DNA from 2 places in the Amycolatopsis sp. NPDC043885 genome. Region 1 is predicted to be linked to the other one. Evidence: riboswitches for the same ligand, from Rfam matches in the RefSeq annotation. Region 1 holds a riboswitch; the other holds the start of a gene.
The links. A riboswitch is a leader RNA that binds a small molecule or an ion and turns the genes downstream of it on or off. The one in region 1 is predicted to bind glycine.
Positions count from the first base shown of each region.

Region 2: linked by a shared signal. The riboswitch ahead of gcvP (aminomethyl-transferring glycine dehydrogenase) and the one ahead of gcvP (aminomethyl-transferring glycine dehydrogenase) in region 1 are both predicted to bind glycine.

Region 1 covers NZ_JBWKEA010000002.1:292,185-299,623, reverse strand. The annotation lists gene gcvP (aminomethyl-transferring glycine dehydrogenase) at 1-1,400, opposite strand, end outside; glycine riboswitch at 1,543-1,636, opposite strand; gene AC069I_RS11090 (four-helix bundle copper-binding protein) at 1,794-2,156, opposite strand; gene AC069I_RS11085 (3-oxoacyl-ACP reductase) at 2,414-3,181, opposite strand; gene AC069I_RS11080 (aldehyde dehydrogenase family protein) at 3,227-4,588, opposite strand; gene AC069I_RS11075 (gamma-glutamyl-gamma-aminobutyrate hydrolase family protein) at 4,585-5,298, opposite strand; gene AC069I_RS11070 (glutamine synthetase family protein) at 5,279-6,643, opposite strand; gene AC069I_RS11065 (YflT domain-containing protein) at 6,872-7,396, shown strand.
Region 2 covers NZ_JBWKEA010000026.1:87,477-94,915, reverse strand. The annotation lists gene clsA (cardiolipin synthase ClsA) at 1-435, shown strand, start outside; gene gcvH (glycine cleavage system protein GcvH) at 499-882, shown strand; gene garA (glycogen accumulation regulator GarA) at 1,008-1,475, shown strand; gene ftsR (transcriptional regulator FtsR) at 1,472-2,233, shown strand; gene AC069I_RS41625 (bifunctional nuclease family protein) at 2,453-2,926, shown strand; gene AC069I_RS41620 (TetR/AcrR family transcriptional regulator) at 3,269-3,883, opposite strand; gene AC069I_RS41615 (MerR family transcriptional regulator) at 4,181-4,762, shown strand; glycine riboswitch at 4,809-4,910, shown strand; gene gcvP (aminomethyl-transferring glycine dehydrogenase) at 5,081-7,439, shown strand, end outside.

The sequences.
Region 1 (7,439 bases):
GAGCGGTGCGAGTGGAAGACCTCGTGGGTGAGGTACTCGCTCTCGCGGCCGAGGCCGGCGGGCAGCGCACGGGCGTCGGCGGCGGGGGTGTCGACGCCGAACGCGTTGAGCACCTTGGCGATGATCGCGGGCGTGGTGACCTCGTCGACCGCGATGCGGACGTGGTCGGCGTCGACCGGGCCGAGGTTGATCCCGTTCTCCCGCGCCACCGCGACGACCGCTTCGGCCTGTCCGGGCATGCGGGCGAGGACGGTATCGAAGAAGCCCTCGTGCACGACCTCGACGCCTGCCGCTCGGAGGGCGTCCGCCAGGCCCGCGGCGAGGCCGTGGACGCGGGTCGCGATGCGCTTGAGGCCGTCGGGACCGTGGTAGACCGCGTACATCGCGGCGAGCACGGCGGGCAGCACCTGCGCGGTGCAGATGTTGGAGGTCGCCTTCTCGCGGCGGATGTGCTGCTCACGCGTCTGCAGGGCGAGGCGGTACGCGGGGTTGCCGTCGGCGTCGACCGAGACCCCGACCAGGCGGCCCGGCAGCGAACGCTCGAGCCCTGCGCGGACGGCCATGTACCCGGCGTGCGGACCGCCGTACCCGAGCGGGACGCCGAAGCGCTGGGTCGAACCGGCGGCGATGTCGGCGCCGAACTCACCCGGCGCGGTGATCAGCGTGAGGGCGAGCAGGTCGGCGGCGACGGCGTACAGCGCGCCGGCGGCCTTCGCGGTCTCGGAGATGGCGGAGTAGAAGCCCGCGCCGCGCAGCACGCCGGAAGCGCCCGGGTACTGGACGACGACGCCGAAGAACTCCTCCGGCAGGCCGGTGAGCAGGTCACGGACCTCGACCTCGACGCCCATGGCCTCGGCGCGGGTGCGGACGACCGCGATCGTCTGCGGCAGGCACTCGGCGTCGAGGACGACCTTGTTCGACTTCGCCTTCGACGCGCGGCGCATCAGCATGACGGCCTCGGCGACGGCGGTGGACTCGTCGAGCAGGGAGGCATTCGCGGTGGCGAGACCGGCCAGCTCCGAGACCATGGTCTGGAAGTTGAGGAGGGCTTCGAGACGGCCCTGCGAGATCTCCGGCTGATACGGCGTGTACGCCGTGTACCAGGCCGGGTTCTCCAGCACGTTGCGGCGGATGACCGCCGGGGTGACCGTGTCGTGGAAGCCGAGACCGATCATCTGCGTCATCGGCTTGTTGAGCGCGGCGAGTGCGCGAAGCTCGGCGATGGCGTCCTCTTCGGACGCGGCGGGGGGAAGTTCGAGGTCGCGGGTGACCCGGATCGCGGACGGCACGGCGGCCTGCACCAGGGCATCGAGACTGCCGTAGCCGACCTCGGCGAGCATCTTGGCCTGCTCGGACTCCGAGGGGCCGATGTGCCGGTCGTCGAAGGACGTACTGGTCAAGGGAGCTCCTTGGGTCAGGCGCCGGATAGACCGGTGCGCTGGGAACTCCCCCTCTGTCATGGCACCTGAGAGTTTCACCACCGTTGAGGGTGGCTTTCACCTTGGGTGAGACGCACTTGCGCGCCTGCTTTCCAGAGTGGCCTCGCGTGAAGCGGTAGTGGGTACCTGAGAGATTCCGGGGAGTTTGCTCCTTCGGTGCCCCACCACGTTCGTGGGGGCTCTCCCGCTCCAGCTCGACGGCCCTGTCTGAAGTTGTGCGCACACCGTACCTGGCGTGTTCGACGCGCGTCTACTTCCAGCCGAGCACGTCACTTGAGCCGCACTCGCGTGCTTGGAGACGTAACTCGTGAGTTCCGCCTCCAAGCACGCGAGTTACGTGCCTGAGCACGCGAGTTACGCGTTTTCCATCATCATTTCGGCGGTGATCGTGCCGCAGAGCTCGGCGCACCGCATCATCATGTCGGCCGCGTCGGCGAGCTCGGCGTCGCCGGTCTTGGCGCACTCCTGGGCGCACATGCGCATCATCTGGGAGGCGAGGCCGCACGTCTTCGCGCACATGCGCATCATCTCGAGGTCGGCGACCATGGCGGAGCAGCGCATCATCATGTCGGCGGACATGCGGGACATGTCCGCGCAGGTCACCATCATCATCCCGAGCTTCGCGCCGCCGATCTCCATGCAGCGCGTCATCATCTCCTCGCACCTGACGTGGCACTCGTTGCACAGGTCGATGCAGTCACGCATGGCGGTGCTCATCTGCCGGGTCATTCGTCGGGCCTCCCGCGCTGTTCGGATCACGGAACCGGGTGGTCCCGCGTCTCAGGACTACAGCGCAGGTCAGCGGCCCGCCATCCCAGCCACCGGGACGAGTGACGGCGGCCGGAAGTACAGCCACGGTTCGCGCCGGGCCCAAGTCCGTGAAGGCCTCCTTCCCTACTCTCAAGGTAGGGAAGGAGGCCTTCACGGACATCGCGACCCAACGGCGCGCATTTAGAGGACTAAATGCGTGGCGGTCAGACGGGCGTGACGTAGGCGCCGGAGATCCCACCGTCGACGAGGAACTGCGACGCCGTGATGAACGAGGCGTCGTCGCTCGCCAGGAACGCGACGGCCGCCGCGATCTCCTCCGGCTCCGCGAACCGCCCGACCGGCACGTGCACCAGCCGCCGCGCGGCCCGCTCGGGGTCTTTCGCGAACAGTTCCTTGAGCAGCGGCGTGTTCACCGGTCCCGGGCACAGCGCGTTCACCCGGATGTTCTCCCGCGCGAACTGCACGCCCAGTTCCCGGCTCATCGCCAGCACCCCGCCCTTGGACGCGGTGTAGGAGATCTGCGACGTCGCCGCGCCCATGACCGCGACGAACGACGCCGTGTTGACGATCGAGCCCTTGCCCTGCCGCCGCATATGCGGCAGCACGGCCTTGCAGCACAGGTAGACCGAGGTCAGGTTGACCTTCTGTACCTTCTCCCACGCGTCGATGCCCGTGGTGAGGATCGAGTCGTCCTCGGGCGGGGAGATGCCCGCGTTGTTGAACGCGACGTCGACCGAGCCGAAAGTGTCCACAGTGGTCTGGAACAGGGCCTCGACCTGCTCGGCGTCGGTGACGTCGGCCTGCACGAACAGGCCGCCGACCTCGTCGGCCGCGGCTTTGCCCGCCTCGGCGGAGATGTCGCCGATGACGACCTTCGCGCCCTCGCTCGCCAGCCGCCGCGCGGTGGCGAGGCCGATGCCGCTGCTGCCGCCGGTGATGACCGCGACGCGGCCTTCGAAACGCTGAACCATGCCTATTCCTCCGTGCTGATGGTCTTGATACGAAAAGAGACCGGCTCACTCTGTGTTGATGAAGACGTTCTTGGTCTCGGTGAAGGCGTCGACGGCGTCGGGGCCCAGTTCGCGGCCCAGTCCGGACTGCTTGAACCCGCCGAACGGCGTCCAGTACCGGACGGACGAATGCGAGTTGACCGACAGGTTCCCGGCTTCGACGCCACGCGCGACGCGGAAGGCGCGGCCGACGTCGCGGGTCCAGATCGAGCCGGACAGGCCGTACTCGGTGTGGTTGGCCATGGTCACCGCGTCCGTCTCGTCGGCGAACGGGACCACGGCGACGACCGGGCCGAAGATCTCGTCCGACGCCAGCGGATGCCGCAGGTCCGGCGGGGTGACGACGGTCGGCGCGAACCAGTATCCGGGACCGACGGGCGCGTTGCCCCGGAAGGCGACCGGCGCCGCGTCGTCCACATAGGACGACACTTTCGCATGGTGCCCGGCCGAGATCAGCGGACCCATCTCGGTCACTTCCAGCCGCGGATCCCCCACGACGACGCCGTTCACCGCCGGTTCCAGCAGCTCCATGAACTTCTCGTACACGCTCGACTGCACGAGGATCAGCGACCGCGCGCAGCAGTCCTGCCCGGCGTTGTCGAAGACGCCGTAGGGTGCGGTGGCCGCGGCCTTCTCCAGGTCTGCGTCGGCGAAGACGATGTTCGCGTTCTTGCCGCCCAGTTCCAGCGTCACCCGCTTCACCCGCGCGGCACAGCCCGCCATGATCTGCTTGCCGACCTCGGTCGAGCCGGTGAACACCACCTTCCGCACCGCCGGGTGGTCCACGAACCGCTGCCCCACCACCGATCCCTTGCCGGGAAGCACCTGGAAGACGTCTTCGGGGATCCCCGACTCACGGGCGAGTTCGCCGAGGCGGATCGCGGTCAGCGGGGTGAGCTCGGCGGGCTTCAGCACGACGGTGTTCCCGGCGGCGAGCGCCGGCGCGAACCCCCAGCCCGCGATGGGCATCGGGAAGTTCCACGGCACGATCACCCCGACGACACCGAGCGGCTCGTGGAACGTCATGTTCACCCCGCCGGGTACCGGGATCTGCTTGCCGCTCAACCGTTCGGGCGAAGCCGAGTAGTACGTCAGCACGTCGCGGACGTTGCCCGCTTCCCAGCGCGCGTTGCCGATCGTGTGGCCCGCGTTGGCGACCTCCAGCTGGGCGAGATTCTCGATGTCGGCGTCGACGGCGTCGGCGAATCGGCGCAGCAGCCGCGCCCGGTCGCCGGGGGCCACGGCGCGCCAGGCGGGGAACGCCGCGTGCGCGCGGGCGATCGCCGCGCCGGTCTCCTCCGCCGAGGTCAGCTCGACCGACCTCACCACCTCTTCGGTGGCTGGGTTGATCACCTCGAACGTGGTCATGCGTGCTCCTTCGCAGCTTTCACCAGCGCCTCGAAAAGCCTGATGTCGTCGGGGTTCTGTTCGGGATGCCATTGGACGCCGAGGACGAACCCGCCGCCGGGCAGCTCGGCCGCCTCGATGGTCCCGTCGGCGGCCCAGCCGACCGGGACCAGCCCGTCGCCGAGCTTGTCGATCGCCTGATGGTGGTAACACGGCACCTTGGTCTCGGCGCCGAGGATCGAGGCGACGCGGCTGCCCTCGGCGAGGCTCACCGTAGTGGTGCCGAAGGTCCCCGGCGCGGGCTGGTGATCCGCACTGTCCAAAGTGTCCGGTAGATGCTGCGCGAGCGTGCCGCCCAGCGCGACGCTGAGCACCTGCAGCCCGCGGCACACACCCAGTACCGGTTTTCCCGCGTCCAAAGCGGACCGCAGCAGGCCGAACTCGAAGGCGTCCCGGTTCGGCCTCGTGTACGTCGTCGCGTGCTGCTCCTGGCCGTAGCGCGCAGGGTCGACGTCGGCGCCGCCGGCCAGCACGAGTCCGTCCACGGCGGAGATCAGCCGATCGTGTGCCCCGCTCACCGGCGGCAGCAGGACCGGGACGCCGCCCGCCGCGACGATCCCGTCGACGTAGACCCGGTGCAGCAGGGCGGCTTCGGTCTCCCAGACGAGGAACTTCGCGGGCTCCAGATAGGAAGTGAGCCCGATCAGGGGCTCAGAGACGTTCGAAGCCACGGATCCGCTCCCAGTCGGTGACGGCGGCGTCGTACGCGGTCAGTTCGACCTTCGCCGCGTTCAGGTAGTGGTCGACGACCTCGTCCCCGAACGCGGTCCTGGCAAGCTCGCTCTCGTCCAACAGCGCCGCGGCTTCCCGCAGGGTCGTCGGCACGGTCGGCTTGCCGGAACCGTAGGCGTTGCCGTGGAACTCCGGCTCCAGCTCCAGTCCGTTCTCGATGCCGTGCAAACCTGCCGCGATCAGCGCGGCCACCGCGAGGTACGGGTTCACGTCGCCGCCGGGGACCCTGTTCTCGGTGCGCAGCGAGTCCCCGTGCCCGACGACGCGGAGCGCGCACGTCCGGTTGTCGGTGCCCCACGCGACGGCCGTCGGCGCGAAGCTGCCGGGGACGAACCGCTTGTAGGAGTTGATGTTCGGCGCGAAGAAGTAGGTCAGCTCACGCAGCCCGGCGAGCTGGCCGGCGAGGAAGTGCTCCATCAGCGGCGAGAACCCGCCGGGACCGTCGCCGACCAGGACGGGTTCGCCCTCGGCGGAGCGCAGGCTGATGTGGATGTGGCACGAGTTGCCCTCGCGTTCGTTGTACTTCGCCATGAACGTGAGGCTCTTGCCCTCTTGCGCGGCGATCTCCTTGGAGCCGGTCTTGTAGACGCTGTGGTTGTCGCAGGTGGTCAGCGCGTCGGCGTAGCGGAACGCGATCTCGTGCTGGCCGGGGTTGCACTCGCCCTTGGCGGACTCGACGTACAGGCCCGCTCCGCCCATGTCGTTGCGGATACGGCGCAGCAGCGGTTCGATCCGCGCGGTGCCGAGCATCGAGTAGTCGACGTTGTACTGATTGGCCGGGCGAAGGTCCTGGTACCGCTTGTCCCAGGCCGACTCGAAGGTGTCGTCGAAGACGATGAACTCCAGTTCGGTCCCGACATACGCGGCGAGACCGCGTGCGGCGAGCCGATCGAGCTGACCGCGCAGGATCTGGCGCGGCGAAGGGGCCACGGCGCCCCCTTCCACCCGTTCGAGGTCGGCGAGGACGAGCGCGGTGCCCTCCTGCCACGGAAGCAGGCGCAGCGTGCCGAAGTCCGGGCGCATGACGAAGTCGCCGTAGCCGGTCTCCCAGGACGACATCGCGTAGCCGTCGACGGTGTTCATGTCCACGTCGACCGCCAGCAGGTAGTTGCACGCTTCGGTGGCGTGCTCGACGACCTCGTTGAGGAAGTACTCGGCGGCGCAGCGTTTGCCCTGCAGCCTGCCCTGCATGTCGGTGATCGCCACCAGCACCGTGTCGACGGTGCCGTCCTCGACCAGTTCCCGGAGCCGTTCCAGCGTGAGCATGCCGCGCCTATTCGCCATCAGCCTCACCTAAAGGTTCGAAGCGGTACCTTTGAGGGTTCTTCCTACCGGGTAGACCGGATGCGGTCAACTTGTCCAATGGTCTGATTCGTTATCCATTGCTCACCGTAGTTGATCCCTGGGCGGATTGTCTGCGATGCCCGGCTGAGAAGATGCTGTGAATCCCGCCGCACCGGGAGGAGATCCGCGCATCCGGGACGTTGTACGGATCAAGAGAGGTGAGAAGGAATGACACAGGCATTCACGCAGCAGACCACGTTCACCGAGCCCCAGGGGCGGGCTCAGCTCCCGACGATGCCCAGTGGGTGGCCGATCGGCTCGTACGAGTCGTACTCCGAAGCGCAGCGTGCCGTCGACCACCTCGCGGGAACGGACTTCCCGATCACGGACGTCACGATCGTCGGTGTCGAGCCGGTCCTGGTCGAGCGGATCGCCGGACGGATGGGCTGGAGCAAGGTGCTGACCAGCTCGGCGCTGTCGGGCGCGATGTTCGGTATGTTCCTCGGCCTCGTGCTGAGCCTGCTGAACCCGGGCGCCGGGCTGGTGCCGATCCTCGTCGGCCTAGTCGGCGGTATCGGGTTCAACCTGCTGTTCGGCGCGCTGGGATACGCGGCTTCGAAGAACAAGCGCGGGTTCATCTCGCAGAGCCAGCTGGTCGCCCGGCGTTACGACGTCCTGGCCCAGCCGCGCAACGCCGAGAAGGGCCGCGCCCTGCTGGCCGACCTGGCCGCCAGGAGCGCGTTCAACCACTGAGCCTCACCCCACGCGAGCCGGCACCTCAGCACGAGGTGCCGGC
Region 2 (7,439 bases), on a different contig from region 1:
CTCGCCCGCTGGCTCAACCAGATGTCGCGGCTCGGCCAGCTGCTCGACCCCGCCGCCGACCGGCTCTACATCCTCGCGACCCTCATCGCCTTCCTGATCCGCGACATCATCCCGTGGTGGCTGGTGGTTCCGCTGGTCGTCCGCGAGGCGGTACTGGGCGTCTGCGTGTTGCTGCTCCGGCACCGCGGCTTCGCCCCGCCGGAGGTCACCTACATCGGCAAGGGCGCCACTTTCGTGCTGATGTACGCCTTCCCGTTCCTGCTGCTCACCCAGGGCGGTTCCGACATCGCCGCGATCGCCAGGCCGATCGGCTACGCCTTCACGGCGTGGGGTGCGGTCCTGTACGTCTATTCGGGCGTGCTGTACGTCGTCCAGACCGCACGGGCGCTACGACCGGCCGGACCCGTCGGGTTGCGGGAGGCGCCGGGCGCGTGACCCGGCGGGATGCGAAACTGCGCGCGTCGGTTTCGAGCGAGGGCGTCAGAAAGGGGAGCGGCGTTGTCCACTCCAGAAGAACTGCGGTACACCGAGGAACACGAGTGGGTCTCCGTGCGCGACGGAGGGCTCGTGCGCGTGGGCATCACGGAGTACGCCCAGGACCAGCTCGGTGACGTGGTGTTCGTCGAACTGCCCGAGGTCGGCAAGCAGGTCGGTTCGGGCGACGCGTTCGGCGAGGTCGAGTCGACCAAGAGCGTTTCGGAGCTGTTCGCCCCGCTCGACGGCGAGGTGGTCGCGGTCAACGACGCGGTGACCGAGTCGCCCGAGCTGATCAACAGCGACCCCTACGGCGAGGGCTGGCTGATCGAGCTCCGTCTCGACGACGCGAGCTCGGTGGAATCCCTGCTGGAGGCCGAGGCGTACCAGGCCCTGATCAAGGAATAGCCGCAGGCCGCGGCCCTTCGGGAAGAGTAGGGGGAGCCGCGGGCCGGAGATTCGATCAGGCACGGTACGTTTGACCTCCACACGTTCTTGAGTAGTGGCAACACACATGCGTTAGGAGAGCTCAGGTGAGCACGAACGACGGGCCCGGCGTTCCCCCGGAGCAGTCTCCGGAGCGGACTTCTGTCTTCCGGGCCGACTTCCTGGCCGACGTCGAAGGCACTGAGGCTCCTCCGGCTGCCGAGGCCCCCGTCCAGGGTGTGGACGCGCTGCCCGCGGGTTCCGCGCTGCTGGTCGTCAAGCGGGGTCCGAACGCGGGTTCGCGCTTCCTGCTGGACCGCGACACCACCAGCGCGGGACGGCACCCGGACAGCGACATCTTCCTCGACGACGTCACGGTCTCCCGGCGGCACGCCGAGTTCCGCCGTGAGGGTGGCGAGTTCGTCGTCATCGACGTCGGCAGCCTCAACGGCACCTACGTCAACCGCGAGCCGGTCGACCAGGCCGTCCTCGCCGGTGGCGACGAGGTGCAGATCGGCAAGTTCCGCCTGGTCTTCCTGACCGGCCCGGGTCACGGGGGCCAGGGGGCACGGTGACGGCGGCCGGGCGGCCTGATCGGGACGCGTCGCAGCGCGATGGGTTGAGCATCGGAGCCGTGCTGGCACAGCTGCGCGGCGACTTTCCCGATGTCACCATCTCCAAGATCCGGTTCCTCGAGGCGGAGGGTCTGGTCCAGCCGGGCCGGACCCCGTCGGGGTACCGGCAGTTCGCTTCGGCGGACGTGGAGCGGTTGCGGTTCGTCCTTTCCGCCCAGCGGGATCACTACCTCCCGCTGAAGGTCATCAAGGAACAGTTGGACGCGGCGGATCAGGGCGCCGCGCCCTCGGCGGCGATGCCGCGGCTGCCGCGGAAACTCGTGTCACTCGACGCCCCCGGGGAGAACGGCGGACTGCCGTCCCCGGGGGACTTCGAGACCGACCGCGAGATCAGGCTGACCGAGGAAGATCTGCTCCGCCAGGCCGGCATCGACGCCGCCACCCTGGCTGAGCTGCGGCAATACGGTCTCGTCCGCCCCGGGGCGGCGGGGTTCTTCGACCCGGACGCGGTGCTCGTGGCGAAGACCGTGAAGGCGATGACCGAATTCGGTATAGAGCCGAGACATCTGCGTGCCTTCCGGGCCGCGGCCGACCGCGAGGTCGGCCTGCTGGAGCAGATCGTGACCCCGGTGTATCGGCATCGTGACGAGGACGCCCAGGCGAGGGGTGACGAGGTCGTCCGGGAGCTGGCCGCCTTGACCGTGGCGTTGCACACGCTCTTGGTGAAGGCCGGAATACGGGCTGTCACGGGCGGTTGAACGGCTTCGGGGGCCGGGAGCGGTTGTGCGGTCACTTGTCAATGCCTGAATGTTCGGCACCCTATGCCGTACCGTGAGAGTCGGGTTTGCCACGGGCGAACCGAGAATGTCGGAGACAGCGAGCACAGCGCTCGGAAGACGGGTAGCGTCGGGACTACCGTCGCTTGGTCGTCGAGACAAGCGTTGCAGCCCGTGCGCACGAGAGGGAGGCGAAGCCCGATGAGCGAGATGCGCGTCGTCGGCGTGCGGGTGGAGCTACCCGCGAATCAGCCGATCTTGTTGCTGCGGGAAACCGAAGGCGAGCGTTACCTGCCGATCTGGATCGGCTCGGTCGAGGCCACCGCCATCGCCTTGGAGCAGCAGGGAGTCCGCCCGGCCCGTCCGCTCACCCATGACCTGCTGAAGGAGGTCATCGGAGCGTTGGGCCGTGAGCTGGAACAGGTCGTCATCACCGATCTGAAGGAAGGCACGTTCTTCGCGGAACTGGTCTTCGACGGGGACATCCGGGTTTCGGCGCGACCGAGCGATTCGGTGGCGCTGGCGCTGCGGGTGGGAGTGCCCATCCACGCCGTGGACGCGGTGCTGGAGGAAGCGGGTCTCATCATCCCCGACGAGCAGGAGGACGAGGTCGAGAAGTTCCGCGAGTTCCTCGACTCGGTCTCGCCGGAGGACTTCCGCGGCGCCGACACCTGATCACATCCTGGGATTCCGCGCGAAGGGGCGGTGCCGGTGGCGCCGCCCTTCTTCGTGCGTGCGTTTAGTCCTCTGAATGCGTGGCGCGGCGGCCGGCCGCGCCTCAAGTACGTGAAGGACCCCTTTCCTCGGCTGAGCCGAAGAAAGGGGTCCTTCACGCGCGGTTGCTGTGACTGTTGGTGCACCTGGGGCCAACGTCCGGTCACGGCGACCGTGAGGGCCTCCTTCACTACCTTCAGGGTAGGCAAGGAGGCCTTCACGGACTTCTCCGATCGGGGCGAGCCGACCTCAGGCGGACCGAAAGGTGCCCTTCGCCTCGCACTCGCGACTCACGCGACCCAGTCAGGCGGCGGTCGCCTTGACGAACAGGTCCGCCAGTTCCCGCCCGTACCGCTCCAGGTCCAGTTTCGGATCCGTCGCGAACTTCGCCGCGACACCGTCGATGGCCTGCGCGATCGACAGCGCCATCACGTCCGGCGCGAACTCGCCGAAAGCGCCTTCCTGCTGCCCCTGCCGGAGCTGACGTTCGAGCCTGCCGGTCCGGAACTCCTCGACCAGCGGTGCCGACATGAACCAGCCCTCGGCGTCCGAGCCGCTCGAGCCCATCTCGACCATGACCCGCACCAGTTCCGGGTACGAGCCCAGGAACGCGATCTCCGACTCGATGTAGCCGCGCAGCAGCCCGGCCCGGTCGGTCGTGCCCTGGATCCGCTCCTCGAGGAACTTGTCCTTCATCCCGGTCGCGGTGGTGACCACGGCCTGCATCAGGCCTGCCTTGTTGGTGAAGTGGTACGAGATGATCCGGGTGCTGGACAGCCCGGCCCGCTCCTTGATCTTCGCGAACGACGTCTTGTGGTAGCCGAGGTCGGAGATCGTCGCGATCGTGGCTCCGATGATCTGGGCCCGCCTGGCCGCCTCGGCGACCGACAGCCCCAGCTCCGCCTGGACCTCTTGCATGGCGCTCTGAGTGGAGGGAGTTACTTGCATGAGTAAAAAATAACACGGCTGAGTAAAAGTGGCAACCATGCGGCCGAATGGGGGACCGTGCTCGACAAGCCTCAAGAAGAGCTTGAGGTGGCCCGCGCGTCGCGTTGACCGCTTTGCCGGACGCGCTTACCGTCAATGAAGGTGAATCGCCAAGGTGTGATTCGGATGTCTGGGGCATTCGTCTTGACGAGGAACTCCGGTGCGGACTCACGTGGGTCCGCGCGGCTTTGTTCGCCGGCCGCCAGGTCGGGCGAGGGGAGGCATGGCGTGGTCGAGGCTGGTAGCCCTCAAGAGCCGCTCGTTCCGGTCGCTGACGGCGAGCAGGGCGAGCTGTTCCCCGACTCTTCCCTCCCGGACGAACTCGTCGGCTACCGAGGCCCCGCCGCCTGTCAGATCGCCGGGATCACCTACCGGCAGCTCGACTACTGGGCCCGCACGAAGCTGGTCGCGCCGAGCATCCGCACGGCGCACGGCTCCGGTTCGCAGCGGCTCTACTCGTTCAAGGACATCCTCGTCCTGAAGGTCGTCAAGCGGCTGCTGGACACCGGTGTCTCCCTGCAGAACATCCGCGTCGCCGTCGACCATCTGCGTCTGCGCGGCGTCCGTGACCTCGCCAAGGTCACCCTGTTCTCCGACGGCACCACCGTCTACGAGTGCACCTCGCCCGAAGAGATCGTCGATTTACTCCAGGGCGGGCAAGGTGTCTTCGGGATCGCGGTCAGCGGCGCGATGCAGGAGATCAGCGGCACCATCCACGAGTTCCCGGCCGAGCGGGCCGACGGCGGCGTGATCGAAACGGTCACGCCGGACGAGCTCACACAGCGCCGTAACGCACGTCGCACCGGCTGATCATGAAGCCGCGCGGTCGGCAGGGTAGGCTCACTTCCGCGGTCGACGAATCCGCGCGGGAGAGACCGAGCCGATAACCGTTGAGCTCGGCGCCGAAGGAGCAAGTCCTCCCCGGAACCTCTCAGGCACCCTGGACCGCGCGGAAGAGACGCCTCTGGAAAGTGGTTCGCCAGGTCACAGCCTGGCGGCCCCGCCGACGGTGCAAGCCCGGCTCAACACTCGGGCGAAACTCTCAGGCGCCCCCTCGGGGGTACGGACAGAGTGGGGAGGGCCAGGACAATCGTCCCGGCCCCACCCCCGCGTCTTGGGAGGTCCCCGATGGAGCCCGTATCACTGGCCGCTCTCGAATCCGGGACCCCCTTCGCGGACCGGCACATCGGTCCCGGCGCCGAGGAGCTCGCGCGCATCCTCGACGTCGTCGGCGTCGCTTCCCTGGACGAGCTCGCCGAGCGGGCCGTCCCCGCGTCGCTGCGGGAGTCCGCGACACCGCCGGATCTGCCGCCGCCCGCCACCGAGACCGGCGCGCTCGCCGAACTCCGCGCGCTGGCCGCGCGCGACCGGCCGATGGTCCAGATGATCGGCCTCGGCTACCACGGCACCGTGACCCCGCCGGTGATCCGCCGGAACGTGCTGGAGAGCCCGGCCTGGTACACCGCTTACACGCCGTATCAGCCGGAGATCTCGCAGGGCCGCCTCGAAGCGCTGCTGAACTTCCAGACCATGGTCGCCGATCTGACCGGCCTGCCGATAGCCAACGCCTCCATGCTGGACGAGGCGACCGCCGCGGCGGAAGCGATGACGCTGGTCCGCCGGGCGGGCAAGGCGAAGTCGAACCGGTTCGTGGTCGACGAGGACACCCTTCCGCAGACGATCGAGGTCCTGCGCACCCGAGCCGAACCGCTCGGCATCGAGCTGGTGACCGCGGATCTGTCCCAGGGCATCACCGGACTGGGCCTGGGCGGCGACTTCTTCGGGGTGCTGCTGTCGTATCCGGGCGCGTCGGGAGTCGTCCGCGAATGGGACCACACGATCACCGAGGCCAAGGCACTGGGCGCGGCGGTGGTGATGGCCGCGGATCCGCTGGCGCTGACCCTGTTGCGGTCGCCCGGTGAGCTCGGCGCCGATGTCGCGATCGGATCCACGCAGCGGTTCGGGGTCCCGATGGGCTTCGGCGGGCCGCACGCCGCGTACCTCGCGGTTCGGCAGGGTCTCGAACGGCAGCTGCCCGGCCGTCTGGTCGGGGTGTCGAAGGACGCCGACGGCGCTCCGGCGTACCGGCTCGCGCTCCAGACCCGTGAGCAGCACATCCGCCGCGAGAAGGCGACGAGCAACATCTGCACCGCCCAGGTGCTGCTGGCGGTGATCGCGTCGATGTACGCGGTGTACCACGGTCCCGAAGGCCTGCGCGCCATCGCGAACCGCGCGCACCGGATGGCCACCGTGCTCGCGGCAGGACTCGCCGAGAGCGGTGTCGACGTCGTGCACTGCGAGTTCTTCGACACCGTGATGGTCGCCGTCCCCGGCCGCGCGACCGGGGTCGTCGGCACCGCCCGGGAACTCGGGGTCAACCTGCGGCTCGTCGACGCGGACCACGTCGCCGTCGCCTGCGACGAGACGACGTCCCGTGAGCACCTTTCCCTGGTGTGGAAGGCGTTCGGGGTCGCGGTGTCCGATGTGGACTCGCTCGACGCGGACACCGCGGACGGTTTCCCACCGGATCTGCGCCGCACCAGCGACTACCTGACGCATTCGGTCTTCCACGCACACCGCTCGGAGACGGCACTGCTCCGGTACCTGAGGTCGTTGTCCGACAAGGACGTCGCGCTCGACCGGAGCATGATCCCGCTCGGCTCCTGCACGATGAAACTCAACGCCACGGCCGAAATGGAGCCGATCACCTGGCCGGAGTTCGCCGGCCTGCACCCGTTCGCGCCCGCCGAGGACGCGGCAGGGCTGCTCACCGTCGTGAAGGATCTGGAGCGGTGGCTCGCCGGCATCACCGGCTACGACGCGGTCTCACTGCAACCGAACGCCGGCAGCCAAGGCGAGTTCGCCGGATTGCTGGCGATTCGCGCCTATCACCGCGAGCGCGGGAACGAGGCGCGTGACGTCTGCCTGATCCCGTCCAGCGCGCACGGGACGAACGCCGCCAGCGCGGTCATGGCGGGGATGCGCGTGGCCGTGGTGAAATGCGACGACGAGGGCAACATCGACCTCGGCCACCTCAGGTCCACTGTGGACGAGCACGCGGACGACCTCGCCGCGATCATGATCACCTATCCCTCGACGCACGGCGTCTACGAGGACACCGTCCGCGAGGTCTGCGCGCTGGTGCACGACGCGGGCGGTCAGGTGTACGTCGACGGGGCGAACCTGAACGCGCTGATCGGAGTCGCGCAGTACGGGAAGTTCGGCGCCGACGTCTCCCATCTGAACCTGCACAAGACCTTCTGCATCCCGCACGGTGGCGGCGGGCCGGGCATCGGCCCGATCGGTGTCCGCGCGCATCTGGCGCCGTATCTGCCGAACCACCCGCTGCAACCGGACGCCGGCCCGGCCACCGGCGTAGGCCCGATCAGCGCCGCGCCGTGGGGGAGCGCGTCGATCCTGCCGATCTCCTGGGCCTACGTCCGGATGATGGGCGCCGACGGCCTGCGGAGGGCGACGCTGACCGCGG